Regions from separate parts of the Micromonospora sp. NPDC005710 genome, predicted to be linked through region 1. Evidence: riboswitches for the same ligand, from Rfam matches in the RefSeq annotation. Region 1 holds a riboswitch; each other region holds the start of a gene.
The links. Region 1 has a riboswitch for cyclic di-AMP ahead of ABZ406_RS16710 (NlpC/P60 family protein). Riboswitches for the same ligand answer to the same signal wherever they lie in the genome.
Positions count from the first base shown of each region.

Region 1 (3,473 bases):
GGTCGCGGCGCTTGGGCGAGTCGATGATGAAGCAGAACAGCCCCGCGGGGGTGATGACCGGGGAGACCGGATGGACGCGGGGCCCGCCGTCGGCACGGACCGTGGCCAGATAGCCGAAGCCCGGCCCGTACTGCTGGAGGAGAACGCGGATCCCGTCGGCGAGTCGGGGCTCGTCGGCGGCGAATTCGGACCAGGAAGCCATGCGGGCATTCTATCGAACAAATGTACGAGCAGCGACCTCGACGCGCTGGTCACCAGCACCGAATCCGGCCACTTTTGGCGGCGCGGCTATGGTGGTCCGATGCTGCTCTCCGACCGCGACCTGGTCTCCGAGATCAAGGCCGGCACGCTGGGCCTGGAGCCGTTCGAGCCCACCCTGGTGCAACCGTCCAGCATCGACGTCCGGCTCGATCGGCTGTTCCGGGTCTTCAACAACCACCTCTACACCCACATCGACCCCGCGATGCAGCAGGACGACCTGACGTCGGTGGTCGAGGTCCCCGATGGCGAGCCGTTCGTCCTGCACCCGGGGGAGTTCGTGCTCGCCTCGACGCTGGAGGTCATCTCGCTCGGTGACCAGCTCGCCGGCCGGCTGGAGGGCAAGAGCTCCCTGGGCCGACTCGGGTTGCTCACGCACTCCACCGCCGGTTTCATCGACCCGGGCTTCTCCGGTCACGTGACGCTGGAGCTCTCGAACGTGGCGAACCTGCCGATCACGCTCTGGCCGGGCATGAAGATCGGGCAGCTGTGCATCTTCCGGCTCTCCTCGCCGGCCGAGCACCCGTACGGCTCGGTGGTCTACGGCTCGCGCTACCAGGGCCAGCGGGGGCCGACGCCCAGCCGCGCCTGGCAGCACTGGCGCACCTGGCCCACCCGCTGAGACCCACCCCCCTGAGACCGAGCCGCTGAGACCGACCCCGCTGAGACCAGGACGACGAGGGCCCGCCGCGAACGTGATCGCGACGGGCCCCTCGGTCACCCGGGGTCAGCCTGGGCGGCCGTAGCTGTGGATCGGGCCGTCGTCGACCTTCTTCATCTTGACCGGTTGACCGGCCTGCGATGCGTGCACCACCCAGCCGCCGCCGACGTACATACCGACGTGGTGGATGTCGCTGTAGTAGAAGACCAGGTCGCCGGGGCGCAGGTCTCCCCTGCTGACGTTCTTGGTGACGCGGCTCTGCGCGGCGGCGTTGTGCGGCAGCGACACGCCGGCCTTCGCCCAGGCGGCCAGCATCAGGCCGGAGCAGTCGTACGAGTTCGGGCCCTCGGCACCCCAGACGTAGGGCTTGCCGATCTGCGCGCAGGCGAACTTGACAGCGGTGCCCGCGGCGCCGCCGGGGTAGCTGCCCGGGCAGGGTGCCGGACGCAGTGGACCACCGCCGCCGTTGCCGTACACCTTGAGGCGCAGCTTCTGCAGGCGGTCGATCTCTTCGTTGATCTGCTTCTTCTTCGCCGCGAGCTGAGTTTCGGTGCGGGTCAGTTGCGCCACCATCTCGTCCAGCGGCGCCTTCTGCGCAGCCAGCTGGTCACGGAGGTCGGCGACCTCGCGTACGTCCTTCTGCTGGTTGTGCGCGAAGCGGTCGAGCATTTCGAGCTGGCCGACGACCTCGCTGGGCGACCGACTGCCCAGCACCGCGTTGACAGTGGAGACGTTCTCGCCCTTGTAGGCGCGTACCGCCAGGGCGCTGACCTTGTCCATCGCGGCGTCGACCTGACGCTCCAGCGGGGTGATCCGGGCGGCCAGCGCGTCGGCCTGCTTGCGCTTCGCGGCGAGGTCGGTGCGGGTGGCGTTGTGCCGTTCGATGATCGGTTCGAGCTTGTTCCAGTCGGCGTCGATCTGGCGCTCGATCTCGGCGACGGAAGGGTCGGCGTGGGCCGCCGTGGCGCTGCCGGTCAGGACGACGGCGATGCCGGCCAGCGCGGCGAGTGCGGTGGTGAAGCGGGACCAGCGTGGGCGCGGCACTGTCGACGCCGGAGCGGCTGATGCCGACCGCTCGGACGACGGCCGCGGGGCATGGAGTGCCACCGGGGTTCCGTACTCCTTCTTCCTGACCGCCTACCGGGTTAGCTGACGGGTTCGGGCGGGAAGTCGGCGCCCTACCGCAGTGGCTGCGGATTCACCCCGAGGGACCTGGGTCCCCGGTTCGCTCGGAAACGACTCGGCGGTGTCGGTCCGTTACCGCCCGGGCTGGGCGGAGCTGATGTCGGGCCGACGAATGACCAGAGTAGAGACGCCTGTTACCGATCCGCAACCCGTGTGGCGGTGACACTCCGTACCGATCGGGCGAGGTCACCGACAGTGTGTGAAGAATTCTTTCCACAGGCTTCGATAGATGGAAAGGTATTGACGCGACCTCCCGGACGGCGCGATGGTGACCTGAACTCACTCCGCAAGAATCTAGGGGGTTCGATGCACCATCCAACCCTGTCGACCGGCTGGCGGGCACTGCTCGTCGCCACCGTCGTCGCCGCCTCGACCACTGTGCCACTCTCCGTCGGCCCGGCCGCCGCCGCGCCCAGCACCGACCGCCAGCAGCAGTACGCCGCCGCGGCTGGCGACTACGGCGTACCGAGCGTCGTACTGCTCGGCGTCTCCTACCTGGAGTCGCGCTGGGACACCAACGCCGGCACACCGAGCACCAGTGGCGGCTACGGCCCGATGCACCTGACCGACGCGCGGCACGTGGCCGCGCTTCCGGCGGGGGGTCACCACGACTCCGGGGCCGAGGACCCCCGCGGGGACGACTCCCGGCCCGCCCTGGTGCCCGCGCCGCAGCCGGTCGAGGCGCCCGCCCCGTCCACCGCCGCGTTGCAGACCGTGGACGCCGCCGCCGCACTGACCGGTGTCACCGCCGAGGCACTGCGCACCGACGCGGGCCTCAACATCCGGGGCGGCGCCGCGCTGCTGAGCGCGTACCAGAGGGATCTGGGTGCGCCGGTCGGCACCGGCACCGACCCGGCGGCCTGGTACGGCGCGGTGGCCCGTTACTCGGGCGCGGACAGCGCCGACGCCGCGGCGGCCTTCGCCGACGAGGTCTTCACCACCATCGGCGCGGGCCAGTCCCGGACGACCGACGATGGCCAGCGGGTCAGCCTGCCGGCCCAGTCGGTGCGGCCCGAGCGTTCCTGGTTGGACCGGCTGGGCCTGCGCCGGCTGGCCCGCCCGGACGGGGTGGAGTGCCCGCTCACCATCTCCTGCGAGTGGATCCCGGCGCCCTACGAGGCGTTCGGTGACGGGGACTACGGCAACCACGACCTCTCCGACCGACCCGCGCGGCAGAAGATCGAGTACATAGTCATCCACGACACCGAGGCGAGTTGGGCGACGACCCTCAAACTCGTCCAGGACCCGACCTACGTGAGCTGGCACTATTCGCTGCGCTCGGTCGACGGGCACATCGCCCAGCACGTGAAGACCAAAGACGTCGGTTGGCACGCCGGCAACTGGTACGTCAACGCGAAGTCGATCGGGC
Region 1 covers NZ_JBEXYP010000011.1:22,185-25,657, forward strand. Annotated here, with positions in the region: gene ABZ406_RS16700 (pyridoxamine 5'-phosphate oxidase family protein) at 1-202, opposite strand, end outside; gene dcd (dCTP deaminase) at 302-880, shown strand; gene ABZ406_RS16710 (NlpC/P60 family protein) at 986-2,026, opposite strand; cyclic di-AMP (ydaO/yuaA leader) riboswitch at 2,040-2,175, opposite strand; gene ABZ406_RS16715 (N-acetylmuramoyl-L-alanine amidase) at 2,411-3,473, shown strand, end outside.

Region 2 (3,473 bases), on a different contig from region 1:
CGCGGCGAGCAATCGGGCTTCCCGGGCCCCACCGGCGCGCTGAGCCACCGGGACGACAGTCCCCTCACCGCGCCCCGTCGACAGACCTGCTTCCCACCCCGCCGCCCCGTGGCCCACAGTGGCCCGCGAGCCGGCGCGGCTCCCATCGCACTGCTCTCTCCCCGAGGTGCCGACCATGGAGACCGTCGTCTTCTACCAGTTCGTGACCGAGGTGCCGCAGGCCGCCGCCATCTGGTCGACGCTGTTCCTGCTGACCCTGGGTCTGCTCACCGTGCTGGCCGCCCGCCCCGAACGGGAACGGCCCACCGACGATCCGCCCCCGGCCGAGCCCACCGCCCGGGAGGTGGCCGCCGCCGAGGCCGTCGACAGGCGCCGCTACGCCGAGGAGGTGGCGGTGGCCGCGGCCGGCGCGGCCACCACCGCCCGGCGCCGACGCGCCGCCTGGCTGACCGCTCAGGAGCAACTGGAGAGGGCCTGGGCCGGGTACGACGAGGCGGACGCCGTCGCGCGTCGCTTCGCGGGGGCCGGGGCGGTGCCCACCCCGCAGACCCCGCACACCCCCACCGAGTACGCCGCCCGGGAACGCTACCTGCACCGCGCGGCGATGGCGGCGTACTGGCGGGGCGACCTCACCATGGCCCAGCTCGGCGACGTGTTCGGACACCGGCGCGGTTGGGATCCCCGGCGACACCCGGTCGAGCAGGAGGTGCTGATCAGCCGGGTGGTCCGGGACGCGCGGCGGGCCGACTACCAGGTGGCCGCCGCCCGTGAACGGGCCGTCTGGCGCGACGCGGAGTTGGCCGCCGAGTCGGCTCGCACTCTCGCCGAGGAGGCGTACGCGGCGGCGGCCCGCCTGCGCCCGACCCCGCTGCCCGCTCGCCGGTCGGTGGCCCGGGCGATGCGACCCGCCGTCGTGACACGGTGGCTCCCGGCCCGGGTGAGTTGAGCCCGATCTGTGATGTGAGGCCGCTCACCCAATAGCGGAATCGGACGGTCGACGCGATCGGTGGCATTGTTCTCGCGATTATGGTCGCCTTCTTCGCGGCCTGTCCGGTTGTCGACCACAGGCGCCACCGTAACCGGTTGTCCCATCGAGTCACATCATCGGCAATACGCGCAGAAATTGTCGCGTCAATTGGGGTTTACGCAGGTGAACCTGGCTTGGCAGGGCGTGGAGAGGCCAGTAGTGTCGTCCCGTCCGGTGCGGTAACCGATCGCAAGACGCGACGCCGCGCCGACCCGCTCAATCGTGATCAACGAACCGGGGACCCATCAGTAAGTCCGGGGTGAATCCGCGAGCCACGGCCCGCGGTAGGGCGATCTTCCCGCCCGAATCCGTCAGCTAACCCGGTAGGCGGTGTCGGAAGGAGTCCCATCCTCGTGCAGCACCTTTCCACCCCTCGGCTGTTCCCTCGCCTCCACGGCGCGGCGGTGCACCCGCTCATTCGTCACACGACGGTGAGCTGACCCCCGGGTCATCGCCTTACCCGCCCGGCCGCGCCGGGCGTTCCCCTGAGCGGTTCACCATCCGCGGACCACTGTCCGCGCGCTGGCGCCTGCCCGGATACCGGTCCGGCCCCGGTGTGCCGCTCACCCCCCGATCCGTGGAGGACCCCGTGAAGCACACAGTGAAGCGCCAGCTCCGCCGCCTCGCCACCGAGCGCCCGTACCAGATCGTTGCCGCCTCCGCCGCGGCCCTCGCCATCGCCACCACCACCGGCGCCCTGCTCACCACCGCCGACGACGCCCCGGCCGGCCACCGCCCCGCGACCACCGTCGCCGAGATGCGCAGCGACGTCGCCGCCTCCCAGGGCGAGGTGACTGACGCGTCCCCGTCGGCCAGCGCCGCGCCGACCACCGCCGCCCCGACCACCACCGCCGCCTCGCCCGCCGCCAAGGCCAAGAGCAACCCGGACCTCACCCGTAAGCCGACGCCGCCGAAGCCCCCCGCGACCAAGGTGCTCGACTACGACTACGAGGCGCAGAACACCTACTACAACTGCGGGCCGGCGGCCACCCGCAACGCGCTCAGCGCGAGCGGGATCGACCGCACCCAGGAGGAACTCGGCGCCGAACTCGGCACCACCGAGATGGGCACCAACTCGGCCGAGGACACCACCCGGGTGCTCAACGCCGAGGTGAAGGGCTCCCCGTACCGGACCCGGATGTTCCTCGGCGCACCCAGCTCCGCCCAGATGGACCGCCTCCAGGCCGACGTGGTGACTGCCATCACCGACGGCCGTGGCGTGGTGGCCAACGTCGTCGGAGACGCCACCGACACCGACGGCAGCTGGCACTCCTACGGCGGCGGGCACTACATCGCCGTCGTCGGCTACAAGGACAACGGTCGCACCGTGCGGATCGCCGACTCGGCGAACCCGAGCGACCCGTCGTACTGGATCACCACGATCGACCTGGCCAACTGGATCGCCAGCCGGGGCTACTCCGCCTGACCCAGGCACCCTGACCGCCGCGGGCGCCGTCTCCCACAAGGGGCCGGCGCCCGCGGCGTCTGTCCGCGCGGCCCGCCGTCCACGGCTCTCGTACCGGGTCGTGAACCGTGGAAGACTGCGACAGTGGTGGAGAAGACGGGTGGTCCCGCCGGCCGTGGGCCGGTCCTGCTGCTGCTGCACGGCATGGGCGCGACCGGGGACGTGTGGTTGCCGTGGGCTCCGTACCTTGAGCAGCACTGGCCCGGGCGGTGGCTGGCACCGGACCTCGCCGGCCACGGCTGGGCGCAGCCCCTGCCGTCGTACTCCTTCGCGGGCTTCGCTCGGCAGATCGCCCAGGCCCTCGCCCCCGACGACCGGCTGGTGGTGCTCGGGCACTCGCTGGGTGGGGTGGTCGGCCTGGCGCTGGCCGCCCGCGATACCGGAACGCCAGTGGACGCGGTGGTCGGGCTGGGCATCAAGACGGCCTGGTCACCCGCTGAGCTGGCCCGCGCCGCCGAGGTCGCCGCCCGCCCGGTGAGCTGGTTCGCCAGCCGCAGCGAGGCGGCCCGCCGCCACCTGCGCGTCGCCGGACTGGCCGGCCTGGTGTCGCCGGACCACCCGGTGGTCGACGCCGGGCTGCGTCAGGTCGACGGCCGGTGGCGCCTCGCCATGGACCCGGGAGCCTTCGCCGTCGGCGAGCCCGACCTGGCCGCGCTGCTGGCGGCGACCGACGTGCCGGTGGTGCTGGCACGCGGGGAGAACGACCCGATGGTCACCGACGAACAGCTCAAGGAGTACGGCGTACCGGTCGCCACCCTGCCCGGTCTCGGGCACAACGCGCACGTGGAGGACCCGGCGGCGGTGCTGGCGCTGCTCGACCCGTACCGGTGACCGGTCACACCGGTGCGGACGCGGTGAGGGTCTCGGCGGGGGTCAGCTCCCGGCGGGCGGCGGTCAGGAACGCCTCGGCGTACGACTCGGCCGGAAAGTCGCCCAGGTAGCGGCGGCGGGTGGCCCAGCGGGCCTCGGCCAGCGGATCGG
Region 2 covers NZ_JBEXYP010000004.1:155,871-159,343, forward strand. Annotated here, with positions in the region: gene ABZ406_RS07180 (hypothetical protein) at 1-43, shown strand, start outside; gene ABZ406_RS07185 (hypothetical protein) at 176-946, shown strand; cyclic di-AMP (ydaO/yuaA leader) riboswitch at 1,231-1,372, shown strand; gene ABZ406_RS07190 (C39 family peptidase) at 1,605-2,453, shown strand; gene ABZ406_RS07195 (alpha/beta fold hydrolase) at 2,577-3,323, shown strand; gene ABZ406_RS07200 (CDP-glycerol glycerophosphotransferase family protein) at 3,328-3,473, opposite strand, start outside.
Region 2: linked by a shared signal. The riboswitch ahead of ABZ406_RS07190 (C39 family peptidase) and the one ahead of ABZ406_RS16710 (NlpC/P60 family protein) in region 1 are both predicted to bind cyclic di-AMP.

Region 3 (3,473 bases), on a different contig from region 1:
TCACGCCGGTGCCCCGCCGGGACGAGGTGGCGGGTTGGCTCGGCGCGCTCGGGGCGTCGAGGTTGCAGGTGGTGACCAGCCTGGAGGCCAAGGGCATGGAGTACGACGGTGTCGTGCTTGTCGCCCCGAGCGAGATCCGGGCCGATCCGGGCGCCGGGGTACGGACCCTGTACGTGGCGCTCTCCCGGGCCACCCAGCGGCTCACCACCATCGACCCGACCGGCTGACGTCTGCGGACTGCCGCCGGCCGGGAGCGCTGCTCGCACACTTGCACACATAGCGATGTGAACATACATTTGACCGGGTCCCGACCAGCGGCGGAAGGTGGTTCTCGTGGGAGCAGGTCATGACCACCACCACGGGTCCGTCGCCAATGCCGCACACCAGCACCGAGGTCGACTCTGGGCGGCGTTCGGGCTGCTCGCCACCCTGATGGTGGTCGAGGCGGTGGCCGCCCTGCACACCGGCTCACTCGCCCTGCTCTCCGACGCCGGGCACATGTTCACCGACGTGCTCGGCATCGGGATGGCGCTCGCCGCGATCACGGCGACCCGGCGGGCCACCGGCGACCCGCAGCGCACCTTCGGGCTCTACCGACTCGAGGTGCTCGCCGCGCTGGCAAACGCCGTCCTGCTCTCCGGCGTCGCGATCTACGTCGTGATCGAGGCGATCCGCCGCTTCGGCGACCCGCACCAGGTCATCACCGGCCCGATGCTCGTGGTCGCCGTGCTCGGCCTGCTCGCGAACGTCACCGCCTTCGCCCTCCTGCGTGCCGGGGCCCGGGAAAGCATCAACCTCCAGGGCGCCTACCTGGAAGTGCTCGGCGACCTGCTCGGCTCGCTCGGCGTCATCGGCGCGGCACTGCTCATCACCGTCACCGACTGGTGGTGGGCCGACCCCCTCGTCGCAGTCGCCATCGGCGTGTTCATCCTGCCGCGCACCTGGCGGCTGGCCCGCGCCGCCGTCCGCATCCTCGTGCAGGCCGCCCCGGAACACCTCCAGGTCACCGCCGTGCACGACCGACTGGCCGCCGTTCCCGGTGTCGTCGAGGTGCATGACCTGCACGTCTGGACACTCACCTCCGGCATGGACGTGGCCTCCGCACACCTGACCATGGCACCCGGCGCGGAGGTCGGCGCGGTGCTCACCGCAGCGCGTACCGCGCTGCACGACGACTTCCGCATCGAGCACGCCACCCTGCAGATCGAGCCCGGGGCCGCCTCCGGCGCGTGCGGCTCCATCGAATGGTGACCTGGCCGTCATTTTCTGTCATGACGCACGCACCGTCCGTCACATTGGCTGCAGCCGCCCCACCGGCACCGGTAGGCTCGGTTCCGACCTCCACCAGGAGGCGCCTCCCGGCGCCGGTGGTGGTCGCCGCCTAATCGCCCTCCTGGGCGAACCGGGGAACCATGTTCCTGGGGTGTATCCGCGTCAGCGGTAGGGATCTTCCGTCCCGAACCCGTCAGCTAACCCGGTCGGCGGCTGACGGAAGGACATGCGCAGTGGCACCAGCACGACCACCCGCCGCCCGACTGGCGGCCCTGATCGTCGCGATGTTCACCCTCGGCGTCGCGATGCCGGCCGGCACCGCCTCGGCCGCTCCCCCGACCGGCCTGCGAGCCGCCGCACCCGACTCCGACGAGGAGGGCGGCACCCCGGCGTTGCGCGCCCAACTCGAGGCGGCCAGCAAGGGCTACCTGGACGCGAAGCGCGCCCTGGACACGTCCGTACGACGGCAGCAGGAACTCGCCACCCAACTGAAGACCATCGAGGTCGAGATCGAGCAGCGCAACGGCAAGGTCGGCGAGATCGCCGAGGTGGCGTACCGCACCGGCCGGCTCGGCGCGATGTCGGCGCTGCTCAACAGCAACACCCCGGAAGGCTTCATGGACCGCGCAGCCGCGCTGGACGCCGTGGCCGCCAACGAGGACCGGGTGCTGCGCGACCTGCTGGCCAGCAAGGACAAGGCCAACCGCACCCGGGTCGCCCTGAACGGCGAGATCAACGAGCAGCGCAAGCAGGTAGCGGTGATGGCCAAACGCAAGGACCAGGCCGAGCGGGCCCTGACCGTGGCCACCACACCCAAGCCGCAGACCACCGCCGACGCCGGCTCCAACCGGGGCACCTCCAGCGCCAACGCGAAGGCGGCGCCGCGCAACTCCGACGGCTCCTGGCCGTCCGAGTCGTGCAGCGTCAACGACCCCACGCCGGCCAGCGGCTGCATCACCCCGCGCACCCTGCACGCGCTCAACCAGGCCAAGGCCGCCGGCTTCACCAGGTACGTCTCGTGCCACCGCCCGAGCGGCTCCGGTGAACATCCGAAAGGCCGGGCCTGCGACTTCGCCGCCCAGAAGAACGGCTTCGGCGGAAACGCCACCGGCGGCGACAAGACGTACGGCAACAACCTGGCCGCGTACTTCATCCGCAACGCCGACCGGCTCGCCGTGCTCTACGTGATCTGGTACAGGCAGATCTGGCTGCCCAGCAGCGGGTGGAAGTCGTACAGCGGGGCGCACGGAACCCCGTCGACCGATCACACGAACCACGTACACCTGTCGGTCTACTGACCCACGCGTCGTGATGCCTGTGAGTCATCGTGATGACTCACAGGCATCACCTGCGTCCGGGAAGGGACTACGTCGCCGGGCGTACCCCTGATGTCGTCGCTCGTCGGACGACCCGGCAAGGGCCGGCGGGCAGCATCGCGGTATGCCTCGGATCCGACCCACCACCCGCAAGGCGCTGCTCACACTGCACCTCGTCACCTCGCTCGGCTGGCTGGGCGCCGACCTGGTGCTGCTCACCCTCGGCATCGCCGTCCAGCGGGGCGCCGACCCGGCGGTGGTCTATCCGGTGACCGCCCTGGTCGGCACCGTGCTGTTCGCGCCGCTGAGCGTCCTGGTCTGGCTGATCGGCGTCGCCAGTTCGCTGCTCACCCCGTGGGGCCTGCTGCGCCACCGCTGGGTGCTGGTGAAACTCGTACTCACCACGGTGATGGTCGGGCTGGTGCTGTTCCTGCTCACCCCGAACCTGCGCCACGCCGGAGCGGTCGGTGCCGCCCTGCCCGCACGCGAGCGCGCCGACCTGGTCATCGCGCCGGCGGTGTCGACCAGCCTGATGATCATCGCGACGGTGCTGTCCACGTACAAGCCGTGGGGCCGGCGCACCACCGCTCGAACCGCCCGCCCGAGCCGTTATCGCGCCTCAGCAAAGATCTAGCGGCACCCCGCCCTGCCCCGCCCCGCGCGACTCGTCGATCTTGCACTTACTGTGCCGACATTTGGGGCATCCCTCGGATATCGACAACCGAGACTGCAAGATCGGCGGCAGCGGGCGGGGTGGGGTTCGGGGGTGGGTTAGGGGTGGGGGGGATTGTTGGGGCGGTCGAGGGCCGCGCCCAGCCGGGTGGCGAGGGCTAGGTGAGCGGCCCGGGCCTGGCGGAACGCGTAGCGGAACAGCGGCGTCGGCGC
Region 3 covers NZ_JBEXYP010000007.1:120,582-124,054, reverse strand. Annotated here, with positions in the region: gene ABZ406_RS12020 (AAA family ATPase) at 1-227, shown strand, start outside; gene ABZ406_RS12015 (cation diffusion facilitator family transporter) at 334-1,251, shown strand; cyclic di-AMP (ydaO/yuaA leader) riboswitch at 1,369-1,500, shown strand; gene ABZ406_RS12010 (hypothetical protein) at 1,557-2,570, shown strand; gene ABZ406_RS12005 (hypothetical protein) at 2,713-3,222, shown strand; gene ABZ406_RS12000 (SRPBCC family protein) at 3,360-3,473, opposite strand, start outside.
Region 3: linked by a shared signal. The riboswitch ahead of ABZ406_RS12010 (hypothetical protein) and the one ahead of ABZ406_RS16710 (NlpC/P60 family protein) in region 1 are both predicted to bind cyclic di-AMP.

Region 4 (3,473 bases), on a different contig from region 1:
GGCTCCGCCGCGTCGAGGGCCAGGTCCGGGGCATCGAAAAGATGGTCGACGACGACCGTTACTGCATCGACGTGCTCACCCAGATCTCCGCGATCCAGGCCGCCCTCGACAAGGTCGCGCTCGGGCTGCTCGACGGGCACGCCCGGCACTGCATGCACGAGGGTGCCGCCGAGGGTCGGGCCGACGAGATGGCCACCGAGATGATGGCGGCGGTCGGTCGGCTCATGAAGCGCGGCTGACCGCCCGGGCCGCCACGCGGTCGGTGCGGGTACCCGACACTCCGCCACGACCGGCGACCCCCAGGTCGGCTGGTTAGCATCTCCCACGATGACCTCCCGTATGCCGCCGCACAGCCGGGCACCGGCGCCCCCACGCCATGGCGTCGCCCCCGGCCGACCCGGCTGGGCACTGACCGTCCGTGATCAATGGGCCATCAGGCAGCGATCCGACCCACCGTTCGCCGCGTTTCCACAGCGACCGGTGAACCGTCCGGCCCGCTGACCCGTACCCCGCACCGGATCGTTGGGAGTTTCCACCTTGGCCGCCGACCACAGTCATCCCGCGCCGTCCGCCCCACCACGGGTGCGACGGATCCTCGTCGTGACCGTGGTCCCCCTCTTCGTCGCCACAGTGCTCGCGGCAGTGCTGCTGTGGCCGCGCGGCGGGGCACCGCAGACCGACGGTGGTGCGGACGTGCCGCGCTACCCCGGCACTGTCACCCGGGTGGTGAGCGAGCCGTGCCCGCCGGCGCCGTCCGCACCCGAGGGCACCCCGAGGATCGGCGACGGCCGGTGCGGCACCGTCGACGTCCGGGTGGACGACGGACCAACCGCCGGCCAACAGGTACGCACACCGGTGCCCGACGGACCGGGCGCACCGCGGGTCGCCGTCGGCGACGAGGTCATCCTGGTCGAGCTGACCGACCCCACCGACCCGACCACGAGCAACTGGAACATCGCCGAGCACCAACGCGGCACCCCGATGGTGTGGCTTGCGGTGGTCTTCGCGGCAGCGATCGTCGCGTTCGGCAGGTGGCGAGGTCTGGCCGCGCTCGCCGGCCTGGCCGCCAGCTTCGCCATCCTGCTCACGTTCGTGCTGCCGGGCATCAGCGCCGGCCGGTCACCACTGCTGGTGGCGGTGGTGGGCGCGGCTCTGATCATGTTCGTGGTGCTCTACCTGACGCACGGGGTCACCGCACAGACCTCGGTCGCGGTGCTCGGCACCCTGGGCAGCCTGGTGCTGACCGGTGTGCTCGCCACCATCGCCACTGCCGCGACCCACCTCACCGGCTTCGGCAGCGAGGACGCCACCACCCTGTCGATGTTCCAGGGCGACGTGGACCTGCACGGCCTGCTGCTCGCCGGCATCATCATCGGATCACTCGGGGTGCTGGACGACGTGACAGTCACCCAGGCGGCGACAGTCACCGAGCTGGCGAACGCCAACCCCGGGCTGACCCGGTTGCAGCTGTACCGGGCGGCCACCCGGGTCGGCCGCGCGCACATCGCCTCCACTGTCAACACCATCGTGCTGGCGTACGCCGGCGCGTCGCTGCCCCTGCTGCTCCTGCTCACCGCCGACTCGCGGCCGATCGGGCAGATCCTGACGAGTGAATTCCTCGCACAGGAGATCGTCCGCAGCGCTGTCGCCACCCTCGGTCTGATCGCCGCCGTACCACTGACGACCGGACTGGCCGCCGTGGTGACCGCCGCCGGTCGGATCGATGCCGCACCGTCCGTCGACGCTCCCGCGCCCCGGCCCCAGCCGGACCGCACCGAGGCACTCGCCGCACTCAGCTCACCGCGCACGACCGGCTCCGACGAGCCGGGCCGGACGCGGACCGCACCCCCACCCGAGGCCACCGACAGGTGGCCGGAGTCGAACAGGAGCACGGATACGGCATGGTGACACTCCTCAGCGTGACCAGATCGGGCATCCACCCTGAGAACCGCGTCACTGGTCACTCAACGCTATGGCGAAATGACGCTTTTGGTCGGCATCCAGGCGTAGCTGACCCGGTCGACTCTCGGGTAACCTCGCTGCCGGTCACCGATGAAGGCGCGAAGCGGCGCCTGCGGTGCCACCGCCCAATCGCCAACCGGCGAGCCGGGGACCCAGGTACCTGGGGTGAATCCGCGTCAGCGGTAGGGGCCACTTCCGCCCCGAACCCGTCAGCTAACCCGGTCGGCGGTCGACGGAAGGGAACATTGTGACGGCACCCCTACGCCGCTGGATGACACCCGTGGTGGCCGCGATCGCCGCACTCACAGTGCTCGCCGGGCCGCTCCCGGCGCACGCCGCCCCGACGAACCCCACACCGTCCGGGCATGAGGAGGACGGCGAGCCCAAGCTACTCAACGACGTCATCGAACAGGCCAACCGCGACTACTCCGCCGCCAAGTCCAAGTTGGACAAGTCCAAGAAGCGGCAGGGCGAGTTGGCGGCGGAGGTCAACCGGGCCAAGGCCGACCTGGACGCGTTGGCCCCGCAGGTCGGGCAGATCGCCGCCCAGGCGTACCGGACCGGCCGGATCGGCGCGGTCGCGATGCTGCTGGAGAGCGATGCGCCCGACTCGTTCGTTCAACGCGCCGGGATGCTCGACGAGATGAACATGGTCAACGAGAAGAAGCTCGCCGAGGTCAACGTCGTGAAGGCCCGCGCCGAGCAGGCCAAGTTGGCGCTCGACACCGAGGTCCGCGAGCAGCAGAAGCAGACCGCCCTGATGGCCAAGCGGAAGAGCGAGGCCGACAAGGCGCTCTCCCTCGTCGGCGGGAAGGGCTTCACCGGCGGCCTGGTGGACGCCACCTCCAAGGTCGCGAAGATCGGCCCGGGTCGCAGTGCCGACGGTGACTGGAAGCCCCAGTCGTGCAGCGAGAACGACCCCACCACGTCCGGCTGCGTCACGCCGCGCACGCTGCACGCGTACAAGGAGGTCAAGGCGGCCGGCTTCAACCGGTTCGTCGGCTGCTACCGCTCCGGCGGGCCGTGGGAGCACCCGAAGGGCCGCGCCTGCGACTGGTCGCTCCAGAAGAGCGGCTTCGCCCCCTGGCACAACGTGGACACCCGGACGTACGGCAACAACGTGGCCGCGTTCCTCATCCGTAACGCCGACCGGCTCGGCATCTACTACGTGATCTGGAACCGGCAGATCTGGTTCCCGGCCACCGGCTGGAGTTCGTACAGCGGGCCGTCGAACCACACCGACCACGTGCACATGTCGCTGCTCTGACCCCGCACGATTCCCGTCGAGGGCCGTTCCGCGTCACGCGGAGCGGCCCTCGTCGCGTCAGACGGTGGCCGGCGCGGCCGGGTCGGTGGACCCGGTCGGCGTGTCGAGCGTCGCGAAGCCAGCCGGCACGGCGGCCACCGGGCGCACCGCTCCGGCGGCCAGCCGGTAGGACACCCCCACCACCGCGCACCGCCCCTGCGCCACCTCGTCGGCCAGCACCGGGGACTGGCTGAGCAACGTCTCG
Region 4 covers NZ_JBEXYP010000006.1:241,640-245,112, forward strand. Annotated here, with positions in the region: gene ABZ406_RS11100 (metal-sensitive transcriptional regulator) at 1-239, shown strand, start outside; gene ABZ406_RS11105 (YibE/F family protein) at 538-1,908, shown strand; cyclic di-AMP (ydaO/yuaA leader) riboswitch at 2,075-2,205, shown strand; gene ABZ406_RS11110 (hypothetical protein) at 2,210-3,229, shown strand; gene ABZ406_RS11115 (carbonic anhydrase) at 3,287-3,473, opposite strand, start outside.
Region 4: linked by a shared signal. The riboswitch ahead of ABZ406_RS11110 (hypothetical protein) and the one ahead of ABZ406_RS16710 (NlpC/P60 family protein) in region 1 are both predicted to bind cyclic di-AMP.